DNA from 3 places in the Duganella sp. BJB1802 genome. Region 2 is predicted to be linked to each of the others. Evidence: predicted binding sites of a transcription regulator. Region 2 holds the regulator's gene; each other region holds the start of a gene.
The links. The regulator sigma-54, encoded in region 2, starts transcription at its own class of promoters, with help from an activator protein. The targets are predictions, from matches to a motif close to TGGCANGNAANCTGCTTT.
Positions count from the first base shown of each region.

Region 1: a site for sigma-54 is predicted at 1,738-1,755, ahead of glnA (type I glutamate--ammonia ligase). Genes of this name have one in related genera too.
Region 3: a site for sigma-54 is predicted at 1,279-1,296, ahead of HUX88_RS00515 (CmpA/NrtA family ABC transporter substrate-binding protein). Genes of this name have one in related genera too.

Region 1 is NZ_JABWEF010000003.1:14,223-17,497, forward strand. It holds gene HUX88_RS05435 (DUF4124 domain-containing protein) at 1-156, opposite strand, end outside; gene glnA (type I glutamate--ammonia ligase) at 282-1,697, opposite strand; gene HUX88_RS05445 (rhodanese-like domain-containing protein) at 2,009-2,467, shown strand; gene HUX88_RS05450 (TAXI family TRAP transporter solute-binding subunit) at 2,471-3,275, opposite strand, start outside.
Region 2 is NZ_JABWEF010000009.1:838-4,112, reverse strand. It holds gene lptA (lipopolysaccharide transport periplasmic protein LptA) at 1-490, shown strand, start outside; gene lptB (LPS export ABC transporter ATP-binding protein) at 493-1,245, shown strand; gene HUX88_RS15395 (RNA polymerase factor sigma-54) at 1,251-2,729, shown strand; gene hpf (ribosome hibernation-promoting factor, HPF/YfiA family) at 2,807-3,166, shown strand; partial or broken gene HUX88_RS15385 (3-hydroxyisobutyryl-CoA hydrolase) at 3,258-3,275, shown strand, end outside.
Region 3 is NZ_JABWEF010000001.1:100,918-104,192, forward strand. It holds gene can (carbonate dehydratase) at 1-449, shown strand, start outside; gene HUX88_RS00510 (ANTAR domain-containing response regulator) at 552-1,175, shown strand; gene HUX88_RS00515 (CmpA/NrtA family ABC transporter substrate-binding protein) at 1,558-2,730, shown strand; gene ntrB (nitrate ABC transporter permease) at 2,743-3,275, shown strand, end outside.

The DNA of each region.
Region 1 (3,275 bases), on a different contig from region 2:
CAAATCCATGGACTTGCAATGGCTGCCGCGGTTGACGTCGGTGTACTCGATGCTGCCGCTGGGCGAGACGCATTTGTAGATCTGCGCCTGGGCCGCGCCGCAGCCCAGCAGCGCCAGCGACGCCATCGACACACATCGTTTGAAGCTAGTTGTCATTCGAAATCCGTGGGTGAAACTATCCATCCCGAATATACAACATCCAAAGAAAAACGCGGGGAAAGCTCGGCTCGCCCCGCGTTTTTTGCTGCGCTACAGGCACCGGCGTGGCCGATGCGTTGCTATTACAGCGAGTAGTACATGTCGAACTCGGCAGGGTGGGTCGTCATGCGCATGCGCTGGACGTCCTGCATTTTCAGTTCGATGTAGGCGTCGATCATGGAATCGCTGAACACGCCGCCACGGGTCAGGAACTCGCGGTCTTTGTTCAGTGCGTCCAGTGCCTCTTCCAGCGACGAGCACACGGTTGGGATCAGCGCGTCTTCTTCCGGCGGCAGGTGGTACAGATCTTTCGATGCTGCCTCGCCCGGATGGATCTTGTTGGCGATACCGTCCAGGCCGGCCATCAGCAGCGCGGCGAAGCACAGGTACACGTTGGCCAGTGGATCCGGGAAGCGGGTTTCGATACGGCGGCCTTTTGGATTGGCCACGTGTGGAATACGGATCGAGGCCGAACGGTTACGGGCCGAGTACGCCAGCTTGACCGGTGCTTCGAAGCCTGGAACCAGACGCTTGTACGAGTTGGTGCCTGGGTTGGTGATCGCGTTCAGCGCCTTGGCGTGCTTGATGATGCCGCCGATGTAGAACAGCGCGGTTTCCGACAGGCCTGCATAGCCGTCGCCGGCGAACAGGTTGACGCCGTCTTTCCAGATCGACTGGTGCACGTGCATGCCGGAACCGTTGTCGCCAACGATAGGCTTAGGCATGAAGGTGGCGGTCTTGCCGTAGCTGTGGGCCACGTTCCAGACCACGTATTTCAGGTTCTGGGTCCAGTCGGCGCGCTCGACCAGGGTCGAGAACTTGGTGCCGATTTCGTTCTGGCCGGCGCCGGCCACTTCGTGGTGGTGCACTTCGACCGGGATGCCCAGCGATTCGAGGATCAGGCACATTTCCGAACGCATGTCCTGGAAGCTGTCGACCGGTGGCACTGGGAAGTAGCCGCCCTTGACGGTCGGACGATGGCCGCTGTTGCCGCCTTCGATTTCCTTGTCGGTCGACCACGAGGCTTCGTCGGAATCGATCTTGACGAAGCAGCCGGACATGTCGATCTTCCAGCGCACGCTGTCGAAGATGAAGAACTCTGGTTCTGGGCCGAAGTAGGCGGTGTCGCCCATGCCGGACGATTTCAGGTAGGCTTCAGCGCGCTTGGCGATGGAGCGTGGATCGCGGTCGTAACCCTTGCCGTCCGACGGTTCGATCACGTCGCACTGCATGAACAGGGTGGTCTCTTCCATGAACGGGTCGATGTTCGCGGTGTTTGGATCTGGCAGCAGAATCATGTCCGAAGCTTCGATGCCTTTCCAGCCGGCGATCGAGGAACCGTCGAAGGCGTGGCCCGATTCGAACTTGTCGATGTCGAAGTGCGACACAGGCACGGTGACGTGCTGTTCTTTACCACGGGTGTCGGCGAAACGGAAATCAACGAATTTGACTTCGTTTTCCTGGACCATTTTCAGAACTTCTGCGGCTGTCATTGCCATGCGTATCTCCTAAAGGAATGTGGGGCTCGTGCGCCATTGGTAAGCAGTATCCGTGCCAGCCCAAAGTTCCGGGGCTTGTGTCGATAGCGTCTTTGAACTCGCCGCCAAATGAATCTAAAATTCACGGGGGAGCCCAAGTGATGCTATTTGAGGCAGCTCAATACCGCACCAACCCGGTGCATATTCGAGATTTTGCACCGCATTTGTGCATTTCGAGGAATTTTCCAAAAATTGCACGGCTTTGGTGCGCCTGCGTGTGGTGCGTGCGCAGGAGGCCTATAATAAACTCAAACTTATTCCTGGAACATGACATGAGCAAAATAGACGAGATTCTTGCGCTGGCGCGCAGCCGCAGCAAAGACTGGCCCTATGCCGGCGCCGTGACGCCGCAGGAAGCGTATGAGCTGGTCAGCGCGGACAACGCGGTCAAGCTGGTCGATGTACGCACCCATGCGGAGCGCGACTGGGTCGGCCGGGTGGCGATACCGGAGGCCCAACATGGTGCGGTGCAGTGGAACCTGTATCCGGGCGGGATCGCCAACCATGAATTCATCGAGCAGTTGAATTCGGTGGCGCGCAAGGACCAGGTGATCCTGTTCCTGTGCCGTTCAGGCGTGCGCTCGCGCAGCGCCGCCAAGCTGGCAACCGAGCACGGCTACCAGCACTGCTACGACATCCTCGAAGGCTTCGAGGGCGAGAAGGACGAGCGCGGCCACCGCAAGAACATCAACGGCTGGTGCAAGGCCGACCTGCCCTGGATCGGCGCCTAGGTTCTACACCGCCGCGGCCTCGTCCGGTGCGGGCGCCGACTCGCCCATCAGGAACTGGATGCGCTTGCGCACGAACTGGATGTGGCTGCGCAAGCCGTACAAGCCGTCCGCGAACGATAGCGGGATCGACACCTGGTTGACCAGGTCCTCGATCTCGTTCAGGCGCACCAGCTGGCGCTCATAGACCTGCATGCGGATATCCTCCGGCGCCTCCTCCACCGCCTGCTCCACCGCGCGCAGCTGGCCGTACCAGCGGTACACGCGCGAACGGATGCGCCACACATACAGCGGCGGCACCACCTTGGACAGCGGCAGTATCAGCGCGCCCAGCGCCACCACCACCACCCACATGCGGTCGAGGAAATTGGCCAGCCAGAACGTCATGTAGCGCTGCAGCAGCGGCGGGCCGCTCTTGTAGTACTTGGCCGCCTCGGCGTCGACCGGGATCTCGGTGTACTTGGCCGACGGGAACTGGCCCTGCTGCGAGAACCATCCCGCGCCGCCGTGGATGCTGGCGGCCGCCTGCACGAACAGGTCCACCAGCGCCGGATGCAGGTCGTCGCGCGCCACCAGCGTGGCGGTCGGGGCGATCAGGTTGTAGTCCTCGGCCGGGATGTCGCGGCCCAGGTCGACGATCCCCTGCGGCAGCACCACATGCGTCAGGAACGGCAGCTTGCGCGCGTAAGCTTCCGCCTGGTTGAAATTGAACAGCTTGATGCCGGGGGTTTGCAGCAGCATCTGGATCAGCGGCGCTTCCGGCGCCGAGGTGAACACCAGGCCGTCGATGCGGCCCTCCAGCAGCTCCACG
Region 2 (3,275 bases):
GATCGACGACGTCAAGCAGGTCAAGACGCTGATCGGCAACGTGATCCTGACGCGCGGCACCTTGCTGCTGAAGTCGCCCAAGGCGGTGATGACCACCGACCCCGAAGGCTACGACTTCGTCGTGCTCACCAGCACGCCCGGCACGCCGGCCACCTTCCGCCAGAAGCGCGACGGCGCCGGCGACCAGTGGGTCGAGGGCGAGGCCGAGCGCATCGAATACAGCAACAAGACCGACCTGGTCAAGCTGTTCTCCAAGGCCAAGGTGCGTCGCCTCGAAGCGGGCCGCCTCAGCGACGAGGTCAACGGCGAGTTCATCTCCTACGACAGCCGCAAGGAACAGTTCGCCGTGAAGAACACCGTCACCGGCGAGAGCAAGCCGGGCGCCGGCCGCGGCACCATGGTGATCCAGCCGACCATCCGCCCGGCCGCGCCGGCCACCGCGCCAGCAACCACGCCGGCCGCGTCGACGCCGCCGGCCACGGAGAAGTGAGCATGGAACCATCCTGCGGTAGCACCCTGATCGTACGCGGCCTGCAAAAGACCTACGGCAAGCGCCAGGTCGTGCATGACGTCTCCCTGCAGGTCGAATGCGGCGAAGTGGTGGGCCTGCTCGGCCCCAACGGCGCCGGCAAGACCACCTCGTTCTACATGATCGTCGGCCTGGTGCCGTCGGACGCCGGCAGCATCGACATCAGCGGCACCGACATCTCCTCGCTGCCCATCCACCGCCGCGCCTCGCTCGGCTTGTCCTACCTGCCGCAGGAAGCGTCGGTGTTCCGCAAGCTGACGGTGGAAGAAAATATCCGCGCCGTCCTCGAAATTCAGAAAGTGGACGGCAAGCCTTTATCCAAGGCTGCCATTGATGAACGGCTCAATACCCTGCTGGCCGATTTGCAGATCGAAAAGCTGCGCGAGAACCAGGCGCTGTCGCTCTCGGGCGGCGAGCGCCGCCGCGTGGAGATCGCGCGCGCACTGGCGACCAACCCGCGCTTCGTGCTGCTCGACGAACCATTCGCCGGGGTCGACCCGATCGCCGTCATTGAGATCCAGCGCATCGTGCGCTTCCTCAAGGAACGCGGCATCGGCGTCCTCATTACCGATCACAATGTGCGCGAGACGCTGGGCATCTGCGACCGCGCATATATCATCAACCAGGGCACGGTATTGGCTTCAGGCCGGCCAGACGACATCATCGCCAACGAATCGGTGCGTCGCGTGTATCTGGGTGAACACTTCCGTATGTAAAACCCATGAAACAGTCTTTGCAACTGCGCACGTCGCAGCACCTCGCGCTGACGCCTCAGCTGCAGCAGTCGATCCGGCTGCTGCAACTGTCGACGCTGGAGCTGCATCAGGAACTGGAACAGCTGCTGACCGATAATCCGCTGCTGGAGCGCCTCGACGACCCGCTGGACCGCTCGCTGCGGCTGCTGTCGGACGGCGCCATCAGCCAACAAGCCCCGGTCGGCGACGCGCCGCCCGAAGGCCCGCCCAACGCCCAGGAAGCGCCTGCCGCCGACGCCGACAACTACGACGGCCCGGCCGCCGACACCGAGAGCACCAGCAGCGACGCCGACGTCGACTGGAGCGACGCCGGCCGCAGCAAGGCGCCCGACGACGAGGATTCGCGCCCGCAGCTCGAGGCCAGCCACTGCACGCTGCGCGAGCACCTGATGGAGCAGATGCGCGTGACGGTGCTGGAGATGCGCGACCGCGCGCTGGTCGAGCTGATCATCGACGCGCTGGACGAGAACGGCTACCTCGAGGAATCGCTGGACGAGATCCACGCCCGCCTGCCGGAGGAGCTGGAGGTGGACATCGACGAGCTGCGCACCGCCTTGTCGCTGCTGCAAAGCTTCGACCCGATGGGCGTGGGCGCGCGCAACGCGTCCGAATGTTTGGCGCTGCAGATCAAGCGCCTGCCGGGCATACCGATGGTGACGCGGCGCATGGCGCTGGCCATCGTGGAAAATCATCTGACCTGGTTCGCCCAGCGCGACTTCAACAAATTGAAGAAGGCGCTGGTGTGCGACGACGAGGATTTGCGCGAAGCACAAACCGTCATCCGCCAGTGCAATCCACATCCGGGCTCGGCGTTCGCGTCGGACGTGTCGGACTACGTGGTGCCGGACGTGATCGTCAAAAAAGCGCGCAACGGCTGGCAAGTGAGCCTCAACAACGACGTCATGCCGCGCCTGCGCGTGAACGCCATGTACGCCAACCTGCTCAAGCAGGGAAAAGGCGAGGGCGCGATGGGCGCGCAGCTGCAGGAAGCGAAGTGGCTGATCAAGAATATGCGCCAGCGTTTCGACACGATTTTGCGCGTCGCACAAGCGATAGTAGAACGACAAAAGAACTTTTTCTCCCATGGCGCGGTTGCCATGCGCCCCCTTGTGCTTCGCGAAATTGCTGATACACTGGGTCTACACGAGAGCACTATTTCTCGTGTAACAACTCAAAAATATATGCTGACCCCGCATGGCATGTTTGAGTTGAAATATTTCTTTGGTAGCCATGTCGCCACCGAAGCGGGGGGGGAAGCAAGTTCGACGGCGATACGCGCACTCATCGTGCAATTGACAGGAGCAGAAGACCCGAAAAATCCTTTATCCGACAGTAAGATTGCGGACATGCTGGGAGAACAAGGCATGGTGATTGCGCGACGAACTGTTGCCAAATATCGCGAAGCTTTAAAGATCCCGCCAGTCAGTCTCCGCAAGTCTTTGTAGTTACTTGGTTCCTGCGCGCCCGGTGGCAATGGGCCCCGCACTAACCGTAAGAAGCGACATTATCTTTAGGAGTGTGTATGAATCTCACCATCAGTGGACATCATCTCGAAGTGACCTCTGCCATCCGTGAATACGTGCAGAGCAAGCTGGAACGCGTCACCCGCCACTTTGATCAAGTGATTGATATTGCTGTCATCCTGACCGTAGATAACCTTAAAGAGAAAGAGAAACGCCAGAAGGCTGAAATCAACCTGCGCATGTCGGGCAAGACCGTCTACGTGGAAAGCCTGTCGCAGGACCTGTACGCCGCCATCGACACCTTGGTCGACAAGCTGGATCGGCAGGTCATGAAGTACAAAGCCAAGGTCCAAGAGCACGGCCACGATGCGATCAAGCATCTCCCGGATAGCTACGAACCCGCTGCCGCCGCCCTATAACAACGGCCTCGGCACCATCAAACTAAGGGCGCACTGGCGCCCTTTTTTGCGCCCGCATAGAATAGGGTTTTCACCACTATCCTGCGACCTCATGAGCGAATACGTCCAC
Region 3 (3,275 bases), on a different contig from region 2:
TGGTGCATTCGGACCTGAACGCGCTGTCGGTGCTGCAGTTCGCGATCGACGTGCTGAAGGTGAAGCACGTGATCATCGTCGGCCACTACGGCTGCAAGGGCGTGCACGCGGCGATGACCGGCACGCGCGTCGGCCTGGCCGACAACTGGCTGCGCCACGTGCAGGACGTGCATCAGAAGCACGAGCGCTACCTGGGCGACGTCCTGACCAGCAAGCTGCGCGCCGAGCGCATGTGCGAGCTCAACGTGGTGGAGCAGGTCTCCAACGTCTGCCAGACCACCATCGTGCAGGACGCATGGGACCGTGGCCAGGATGTCACGGTGCACGGCTGGGTCTACGGCCTGAAGGACGGCAAGCTGCACGACCTGGAAATGACCGTCGCCGCCGCCCACGAACTGGCGCCACGCGTGGCCAAGCGCCTGGGCGTGTACGAGGCGGACCTGGGCTGACCAGCGTTGCCGCTGGCGGAGAGGCCGCTTTGTGCCGTAGAATGGATTGATTCTTGCTTGCAGTAAGGCCATGAACTCTCTTCCATACTCCGCATGACGACCATGAAACACCTACGTATCGTGGTCGTCAACACCATCATCCTCGCCGGCGACGAGGATGACGAGGCGCTGCGCGCGCAGGCCGAGCGGGCCCGCGCGCTGCGCATCGGCCTGCTGGAGGCGGGCTACGACATCGTCGCCTCGCTGCCGCCGGACATGTACCTGCCCGAGCGCATCGCCCAGCTGCAGCCCGACATGATCATCGTCGACGCCGAATCCGACGCGCGCGACGTGCTGGAGCACATCGTCATCGCCACCCGCGACGAGCGCCGCCCCATCGTCATGTTCACCGAGAGCGACGACACCGAGAGCATGGAGGCCGCCATGGCGGCCGGCGTGTCGGCCTACATCGTGGCCGGCCTGCAGAGCGACCGCATCAAGCCGGTGCTGCAGGTGGCGCTGGCGCGCTTCAAGCGCGAGCAGAAGCTGCTGGACGAACTGTCCGACACCAAGAGCAAGCTGGCCGAGCGCAAGATCATCGAGCGCGCCAAGGGCCTGTTAATGGAGCGCCAACGTTTCAGCGAAGAGCAGGCCTACCAAAAGCTGCGCAGCATGGCCATGAGCAAGAACCTCAAGCTGTCCGAGGTGGCCCAGCGCATCATCGACGTCGAAGATTTATTGGGCTGACGCCCGTCCAAAATGATGCACCGCGCAATCGCGGTGCGTTTTCTGCGCCATCACACGGCGCTCCGATCCGCCCCATCCCCCTGGCTTTCCCCTGCAAACTTGCTGGCATGGACATTGCATAGCCTGTAAGCAAGCGCAACGGTGCGCTTGATGTACCTCGCCAACGGCGGTGAGGTCCACCAGACAACGACGTCTACACACGTGAATCCGTTCACGCTGGGTAGACTTTTTTTTTGCCGTTTTGTTCTGCTGACTACATAAGGGATTTGCGATGGAATATGAAAAGCCACGAGCAGGGAACGACCTGCCATCCGATGCGAACGTTGTGAACACCAAGCGTCGGCAGATCATTCATGGCGCAGGTCTTGTAGCGGGGGGAAGCATGTTGGGATTGGCAACGGGTGGCGTGTGGGCGGCGGGTTCGGACAAGCCGGAGAAGGAAGAAATCAAGATCGGCTTCATTCCGCTGACCGACTGCGCGTCGGTGGTGATGGCCTCGGTGCTGGGCTTCGACAAGAAGTACGGCGTCAAGTTCGTGCTGAGCAAGGAGGCCTCGTGGGCCGGCGTGCGCGACAAGCTGGCCAACGGCGACCTGGACGCGGCCCATGTGCTGTACGGCCTGCTGTACGGCGTGCAGATGGGGATCGGCGGCCAGAAGAAGGACATGGCGGTGCTCATGGGCCTGAACAACAACGGCCAGGCCATCACGCTGTCGAAGAAGCTGGCCGACAAGGGCGCGGTGGACGGCGCCTCGCTGGCCAAGCTGATGCAGACCGACAAGCGCGAATACACCTTCGCCCAGACCTTCCCGACCGGCACCCACGCGATGTGGCTGTACTACTGGCTGGCCGCCAACGGCATCAACCCGATGAAGGACGCCAAGGTCATCACCGTGCCGCCGCCGCAGATGGTGGCCAATATGCGGGTCGGGAACATGGACGGCTTCTGCGTGGGCGAGCCGTGGGGCCACCGCGCCATCATGGACGGCGTGGGCATCACCGCCACCACCACCCAGGACATCTGGAAGGACCACCCGGAGAAGGTGCTCGGCTCGACGCTGGAATTCGCCAAGAAGCACCCGAACACCTGCCGCGCGATGATGGCCGCCATCCTCGACGCCGGCAAATGGATCGACGCCTCGCTGGCCAACAAGAACAAGATGGCCGAGGTGATCGCCGACAAATCCTACGTCAACACCAGCAAGGACGCGATCGACCAGCGCATCATGGGCCGCTACCAGAATGGCTTGGGCAAGACCTGGGACGACCAGAACTACATGAAGTTCTACAACGACGGCGCGGTCAACTTCCCGTATCTGTCGGACGGCATGTGGTTCATGACGCAGCACCGCCGCTGGGGCCTGCTGAAGGACGATCCGGATTACCTGGCCGTGGCCACCGCGGTCAACCAGATCGATTTGTACAAGGACGCCGCGGCGATGACCAAGACACCGGTGCCGAAAAGCCCGCTGCGCACGTCGAAGCTGATGGATGGTTCCGTTTGGGACGGCAAGAACCCGAAAGCGTTCGCCGCCTCGTTCAAGATCAAAGCCTGATGAGGGAATGCCATGAACGCCATGCTCCAACCTGAAAGCGCCGCGCCGGTCGCGGCACCGGCACCGGGCGCGGTGCGCCGTCCGCGCCGCCCGCTGGCCGCCAACGCGTCGACGCGCGCGCGGCAGCAGGTATCGGCCACCGCGATGAAGATCGTCGCGCCATTGCTGGGCGCCGCGCTGCTGGTGCTGGTCTGGCAGATCATCACCATCAACAACAGCAGCTTTCCGACTCCGCTGGTGACCCTGCAGGAAGCGGTCAAGCTGTTCTCCGATCCGTTCTACAGCAAAAGCCCGAACGACCAGGGCATAGGCTGGAACGTGCTCGCCTCGCTGCAGCGCGTTGCGGTGGGCTTCGGGCTGGCCGCGCTGGTCGGCATCCCGCTGGGCTTCGTGATCGGCCGCGTGCAGTTCATCGGCAGCATGTTCGGACCGATCATCAGTTTGCTCAAGCCGGTGTCGCCGCTGGCCTGGCTGCCTATCGGCCTGCTGGTGTTCAAGTCCGCCAACCCGGCCGCCATCTGGTCGATTTTCATCTGCTCGATCTG